One region of the Amycolatopsis sp. cg9 genome, then DNA from elsewhere that is predicted to be linked to it. Evidence: riboswitches for the same ligand, from Rfam matches in the RefSeq annotation. Region 1 holds a riboswitch; the other holds the start of a gene.
What was found. A riboswitch is a leader RNA that binds a small molecule or an ion and turns the genes downstream of it on or off. The one in region 1 is predicted to bind cobalamin.

Region 1 (3,398 bases):
GGTTCTCGCCGAACCCGCGCGGCGGCTGGATCATGATGATCACGTTGCCGCTCTGCAGCGACGCCAGCACGATGTCGCCGTTGTCGACGTACAGCTCGCCCGGCGCCGGGCCCCAGTGTTCTTCGACCCCCGAACGCAGCTCCGCGGGCAGCGCGTCGAACCACTCCCGGTAGCGCGCGGCCGGCACCCGGATCGGGTTGCCGGACAGCTGCTCCTCGGTCAGCCACTCCGGGTCCTGGCCGCCGGCGGCGATCAGCGCGTGGATGAGGGCGTCGCCGTCCGGCTGGTCGGTGCCGGTCGGGTCGACGCCGGGGAACGCGTCCGGTCCCAGGTCGTAACCCTGCTCGCGCATCCGCCGCAGCAGCTCGATCGCCGACGCGGGCGTGTCCAGCCCGACCGCGTTGCCGACGCGCGAGTGCTTCGTCGGGTACGCGGACAGCATCAGCGCGATGCGCCGCTCCGAAGGCGGCGTGTGCCGCAACCGGGCGTGCGCCAGCGCGATGCGGGCGACGCGGGACGCGCGCTCGGCGTCCGGGACGTACCGGGGGAGGCCGTCTTCGTCGAGTTCCTTGAACGAGAACGGGACCGTGATCAGCCGCCCGTCGAACTCCGGGACGGCCATCTGGTTGCCGGCGTCGAGCGGGGAGAGCCCGTCGTCGTTCGCCGCCCACGTCTCGCGGTCGCTGGTCAGGCAGAGCGCCTGGAGGATCGGGACGTCGAGCGCGGCCATCTCGGCGACGTCCCAGGCCTCGTCGTCCCCGCCCGCGCCCACCTCGGACGGCCGCGTGCCGCCCGCCGCGAGCACCGTGACGAGCAGGGCGTCCACCTTCCCCAGCTCGGCCATCATCTCCGGCGCGCGCGTACGCAGCGAAGCGGTGTAGATCGGCAACGCGCGCCCGCCGGCGGCTTCGACCTCGTCGGCGAGGGCGTGCACGAACGCGGTGTTCCCGGACAGGTGGTGCGCCCGGTAGTACAGGATCCCGATGACCGGGCCTTCGGCGCGCGACGGCCGCTCGAGGACACCCCACGAGGGCTGCTCGGCGGGCGGCTCGAAGCCGTCGCCGGTGAGCAGGAGCGTGTCGGAGAGGAACCGGTGCAGCTGGGTGAGGTTCGCCGGGCCGCCCTGCGCGAGGTACGCGTGGGCCTCGGCGGCGATGCCCGCCGGGACGGTCGAGAGCTTCATCAGCTCGGCGTCCGGCGTCTGCTCCCCGCCCAGCACGACGACGTGCGCGCCCGACGCCCGCAGCGTGTCCAGGCCCTCCTGCCAGCTCCGCGGGGTGCCGAGGATCCGCGCGACGACGATCTTCACGCCTTCGAGGAGCGCCGGCAGCTCGGCGACGTCGAGCCGCGCGGGGTTGCCGAGCCGGTACTCGCCCTCGGCCGATCGCGCGCTGAGCAGGTCGGTGTCCGAAGTGGACAGAAGCAGGATCACGAGGTTCCTCCTCGGGGTCCGCGCCCCGGGTAGACGGGCGCGCCGGCGGGAGTTCCTGGCTCCCGGAGATCTCCGGTGACAGTGGCGGGACCGCCCCGGACTCTCACCGGGTTCCTCCACCTGCCGACGCGTGGGTTCCGCCTCACTCTCCGGTGCGGCCGACCCGGCGTCAAGGTGACGTGCGTGGCTCAGAGCCGCTTGGCCGTGCGGAACGCCTTCGCGTAGGTCCCGGACCCGTCGATCAGCGACACCCCGCCCGCGTCCCCGAAGGTCGGGCCGTTCGCCACCTTGCGGCTGGACAGCACGCGGTGGTGCCCGTCGCCGTCGATGCCCAGGTAGATGCCCGTGTGCGAGACCTGCGGCCCGAGCTGCGGCTCCAGGTTGAAGAACAGCAGGTCACCCGGCTGGAGCGGGCTGAAGTCCGTCACCTGCCGCTTCTCGTCCGGGATCAGCGAGGTGCCCGGGCCCAGCTCGGCCAGCGCCCACGCCCGCCGCGGCAGGCCCGGGCCCTTCGTGTTCGTGCCGAGCAGCGGGTAGCCCGCCCGGTAGCCGTAGACCATCCGCACGAACCCGGAGCAGTCGAGGGACCGGGCGCGCCGCGGTTCCGCCGCTTCGTGGACGCCGTCCGGGAAGTCCCAGCCGATGCCCAGGTAGTCGTAGAAGTCCGACTTCTCGAGCCGTCCCTCGGCGCTGTCCGGGCCGAAGCTGGCGTCCCCGGCCACGCGCAGCTTCTTCACGACCTGGTCGGCCGCGCCGTCGGTGTACTGCAGCGCCATCGCCAGGACGTCCGGGCCGGTGTCGGCGGCGGCCTTCGGGAGCCACTCGGTGAACCACGGCTCCTTCTCCGCACCCGCCCGCCAGGCCTGCGGCGCGAGCCGGATCCAGGCCGTCGACGTGATGCCCGCCGTGGTGAACTTCGGCTCGGTGAAGGTCCGGGACCGGCCGGTCAGCATGACCGTGCGCGAGCCGTCGGTGAACGACGCCAGCTGGGCGCCCGCCGCGTCGCGGACGATCGTCCGGGCCGGGTGGTCCAGCCGGTCGTAGGTGTAGCCGCCGGTGACGGCCGCTCCCGAGGGCGCGGGCGACGCCGAGATGGCCGTGATGTCCGGCCGGTCCTGCGTGGCGACGTAGACCGCCGCCGTGCCGGACACGCCGATGACCGCGGCGAGGACGCCGATCCGGACCGCCTTGCGCATCGTCACCTCACACCGTCGGGACCAGGCCGACCAGCACGCCGCTGATCAGCACGGCGTAGCTGGCCAGGCTGACGCCGCCGGTGGCGAGCATCGTCGCCACCGGCTTCTGCCGGACCAGCTGGTAGGCGACCAGGCCGGGCACCACGAACCCCAGCGTCTGGTGCACGAACAGCAGCGGGAAGTCGGCCTGGAGGAAGATCAGCAACGTCGTCTGGAGCACGACGCCGAGCAGCACGACCGCGGCGAAGAGCCGCTTGCCGTAGAGGATGACCACGCGCTGCAACGCCTTCGTGCCGCCGAAGGTCAGCGCCGTCATCAGCACGATGATCGCCGCGCGCCGGTAGTCCTCCACCATGGTCAGCGCGATCCAGCCGGGCGTGATCATCCCGCCGGGGGACAGGTTCGTCGTCAGGTAGCAGACCAGCGACAGCAGCAGGCCGATGGCGAGCCCGACGGTGGCGACCTCGGGGGCGAGGGACGTGGTGAGCATCAGGCGACCGGTTCCAGTTTCGCGAGTTCCTCGATGAGCAGTTCTCCCTGGCCGTGGATGTTGCCGATGGCGATCAGCGACGCCTGCCGCTCGACGCCGCCGACGATCCCGCGCAGCAGCTCCCGCGGCGAGCGCGAACCACCGAGGTCGACGACGCGGTCGTGCCACTCGGCGGGGATCGCGGCGCGGGCGCTGCGCGTCGGTTCGCCGATCAGCACGACCCGCTCCGGCGCGATGCGGGGGATCAGCGCGCCCATCTGGCCGTTGCGCTCGACGCGGT
Region 2 (3,398 bases), 5.0 Mb from region 1:
CCGGCCTCGGGGAGATCGAGGTCGGCGCCGCCCGGATCAACGTCGACGACAAGCGCATGATCAACGCGCGCGCCGACGTCAACCAGCTGCTGCCCATGAAGTACAAGTGGGCGTGGGAGAAGTACCTGGCCGGCTGCAACAACCACTGGATGCCGACCGAGGTCGCCATGCAGGCCGACATCGCGCTGTGGAAGTCGCCGGACGGCCTCACCGAGGACGAGCGGCAGATGCTCAAGCGCAACCTGGGCTTCTTCGCGACCGCGGAGTCCCTGGTGGCCAACAACATCGTGCTCGCGGTGTACCGGCAGATCACCAACCCCGAGTGCCGCCAGTACCTGCTGCGCCAGGCGTTCGAGGAAGCCGTGCACACGCACACCTTCCAGTACATCTGCGAGAGCCTCGGCCTGGTCGAGGGCGAGCTGTTCAACATGTACCGCGAGGTCCCGTCCATTTCGGACAAGGACGCGTGGGCGCTGAAGTACACGCAGAACCTGGAGAACCCGGACTTCGAGACCGGTACGCCGGAGGCCGACCAGGCGTTCCTGCGCGACCTCGTCGCGTTCTACGTGATCTTCGAGGGCATGTGGTTCTACACCGGCTTCGCGCAGATCCTGTCGCTGGGCCGCCGGAACAAGATGGTCGGCATCGCCGAGCAGTACCAGTACATCCTGCGCGACGAGTCGATCCACCTGAACTTCGGCATCGACTGCATCAACCAGATCAAGATCGAGAACCCGCACCTGTGGACTCCCGAGTTCCAGGAGGAGGTGCGCGGCATGCTGAAGGAGGCGTGCGAGCTCGAGGTCAACTACGCGCGCGACACGATGCCGCGCGGCATGCTCGGCCTCTCGGCGCAGCTGTGCGAGCAGTACATGCACTTCATCACCGACCGCCGCGCGCAGCAGATCGGCCTCGCCCCGATCTTCGGTGAGACCGAGAACCCGTTCCCGTGGATGTCCGAGGCGATGGACCTGAAGAAGGAGAAGAACTTCTTCGAGACCCGCGTCATCGAGTACCAGTCGGGCGGCGCCCTCGACTGGGACTGAGTCCCCCGTACTGAGCCCGGTCACGCCGCTGTCGGCGTGGCCGGGCTTTTTCATGCCCGGGGCGTACTTGCGGGCGGCGTCACGACCGGCGGGCGGTTCGGGCCCGCCACTCGCGAGGAGGACTTCACCGGTCCGGCCGCACACCTCGTGCCGGACGCCCGCCTTCGGCCACCGCGGTGCCGATCCGAACCCGGGCTCTCGCCCGGTACCGCCCGCCCGGGCGATGTCCTAGACTCGGCCGCGCCACTGGTTCCCCGGGCCGGGCTGTCGACGTCCCGGGGAGGCAACAGGGAACCCGGTGCGAATCCGGGACTGCCCCGCAGCGGTGAGTGGGAACGAAAGCCGTCAAGAAGCACTGAGCGTGAGCTTGGGAAGCGACGGCCGGTAGGCGCGAGCGGTTCGCCCACGAGTCCGAAGACCTGCCCGTGGTGCGGACGCCGACGGCGTGCGCGAGTCCGGGCCTCGCGGGATGGGCACGACCGAAACGCTCGCCTTCGCGCGCGTCCGGGCTCTTCGGACTAGCTCGCGAGGAGAGAGCTGTGACCATCGGCACCACTGTGCTCGGCTACCCCCGGATCGGCCCGGACCGGGAGCTCAAACGCGCCCTCGAGCGCTACTGGGCGGGCAGGATCGACGCGGGCGCGTTGCTCGCCACCGGCCGGGACCTGCGTGAACGCACCTGGCGCGAACTGCGGGACGCCGGGCTGGACTCGATCCCGTCCAACACGTTCTCGCACTACGACCACGTGCTCGACACCGCCGAGCTGTTCGGCGCGCTGCCCGCCCGGCCGGGTCTTTCGCCGCTCGACACGTACTTCGCCGCCGCGCGGGGCGTCCAGGACGCGCCGGCGCTGGAAATGACGAAGTGGTTCGACACGAACTACCACTACATCGTCCCCGAGCTGGGCCCGGACACCGAGTTCACGCTCGCCGGGACCAAGCCCCTCGACGAGTACCGGGAGGCCCGCGCGCTCGGGATCGAGACGCGGCCGGTGCTCCTCGGCCCGGTCACGTTCCTGCTGCTGGCCAAGGGCACCGGCGGGTTCGCCCCGCTGGACCTGCTCGACGCGCTGCTCCCCCGCTACGTCGATCTCCTGGCGAAGCTGCACGACGCGGGCGCGGAGTGGGTCCAGCTCGACGAGCCCGCGTTCGCCGCCGACCGCACCGAAGCCGAGCTGAACGCGCTGATCCGCGCGTACCACCGGCTCGGGAAGGCGACGGCGCGGCCGAAGCTGCTGGTGGCCGGCTACTTCGGCGGGCTGGGCCGCGGGCTCGGCGCGCTGGCCCGCGCGCCGATCGACGCGCTCGCCGTCGACCTGGTCAGCGACGAGTCCTTTGTGGATGCTGTGGCGGCCGAGCCGGCGTTGCGGGACAAGGAGGTCGTCGCCGGCGTCGTCGACGGGCGCAACGTCTGGCGGACCGACCCGCACCGGGCGCTGAGCAAGGCTGCGACGCTGCTCGGCGTCGCGAAGTCCGTGAGCGTCTCTACGTCGTGCTCGCTGCTGCACGTGCCCTACGACGTCTCGCGCGAAGACCTGCACCCGCGGCTGAAGAGCTGGCTCGCGTTCGCGCGGCAGAAGGTCGACGAGGTCGTGCTGCTCGGGCGTGCGCTGCGCGGCGAATCCCCGGACCTGGCCGCGGCGCGGGCGACGGTCGCGGACCGGGCGGCGGCGGCCGACCTGGCCGATTCGGCCGTCCGGGCCCGGCTGGCCGCGCTCGAGCCCGCACCCCGGGCGCCCTACGAACAGCGTGCCGCCGCGCAGCGGGCCGCGCTCGGCCTGCCACCGCTGCCGACCACGACGATCGGCTCGTTCCCGCAGACTCCGGAGGTGCGCCGAGCGCGGGCGGCGCACCGGGCGGGGACGCTCGACGACGCCGGTTACGACGCCGCGATGCGCCGCGAAGTCGAGCGGGTCGTCCGGCTGCAGGAGGAGCTCGGACTGGACGTGCTGGTGCACGGCGAGCCGGAGCGCAACGACATGGTGCAGTACTTCGCCGAGCAGCTGAGCGGGTTCGCCGCGACCGCGCACGGCTGGGTGCAGTCCTACGGTTCCCGCTGCGTCCGCCCGCCGATCCTCTACGGCGACGTCTCGCGGCCGGCGCCGATGACCGTTTCGTGGGCCCGGTACGCGCAGAGCCTGACGCGCAAGCCGGTCAAGGGGATGCTGACCGGCCCGGTGACGATCCTGGCGTGGTCGTTCGTCCGCGACGACCAGCCACTGGCCGAGACGGCGCGGCAGGTGGCGCTGGCGATCCGCGACGAAGTCCACGACCTGGAGGCGGCGGGCATCCGGATCGTCCAGGTCGACGAGCCGGCGCTGCGGGAACTGCTGCCGCTGCGGCGTTCTGCCC

Region 2: linked by a shared signal. The riboswitch ahead of metE (5-methyltetrahydropteroyltriglutamate--homocysteine S-methyltransferase) and the one ahead of cobN (cobaltochelatase subunit CobN) in region 1 are both predicted to bind cobalamin.

Annotation. Positions count from the first base shown of each region.
Region 1 covers NZ_CP166850.1:204,096-207,493, reverse strand. The annotation lists gene cobN (cobaltochelatase subunit CobN) at 1-1,432, opposite strand, end outside; cobalamin riboswitch at 1,462-1,589, opposite strand; gene AB5J73_RS00930 (NlpC/P60 family protein) at 1,621-2,628, opposite strand; gene AB5J73_RS00925 (poly-gamma-glutamate biosynthesis protein PgsC/CapC) at 2,636-3,118, opposite strand; gene pgsB (poly-gamma-glutamate synthase PgsB) at 3,118-3,398, opposite strand, start outside.
Region 2 covers NZ_CP166850.1:5,695,894-5,699,291, reverse strand. The annotation lists partial or broken gene AB5J73_RS27200 (ribonucleotide-diphosphate reductase subunit beta) at 1-1,046, shown strand, start outside; cobalamin riboswitch at 1,291-1,488, shown strand; gene metE (5-methyltetrahydropteroyltriglutamate--homocysteine S-methyltransferase) at 1,586-3,398, shown strand, end outside.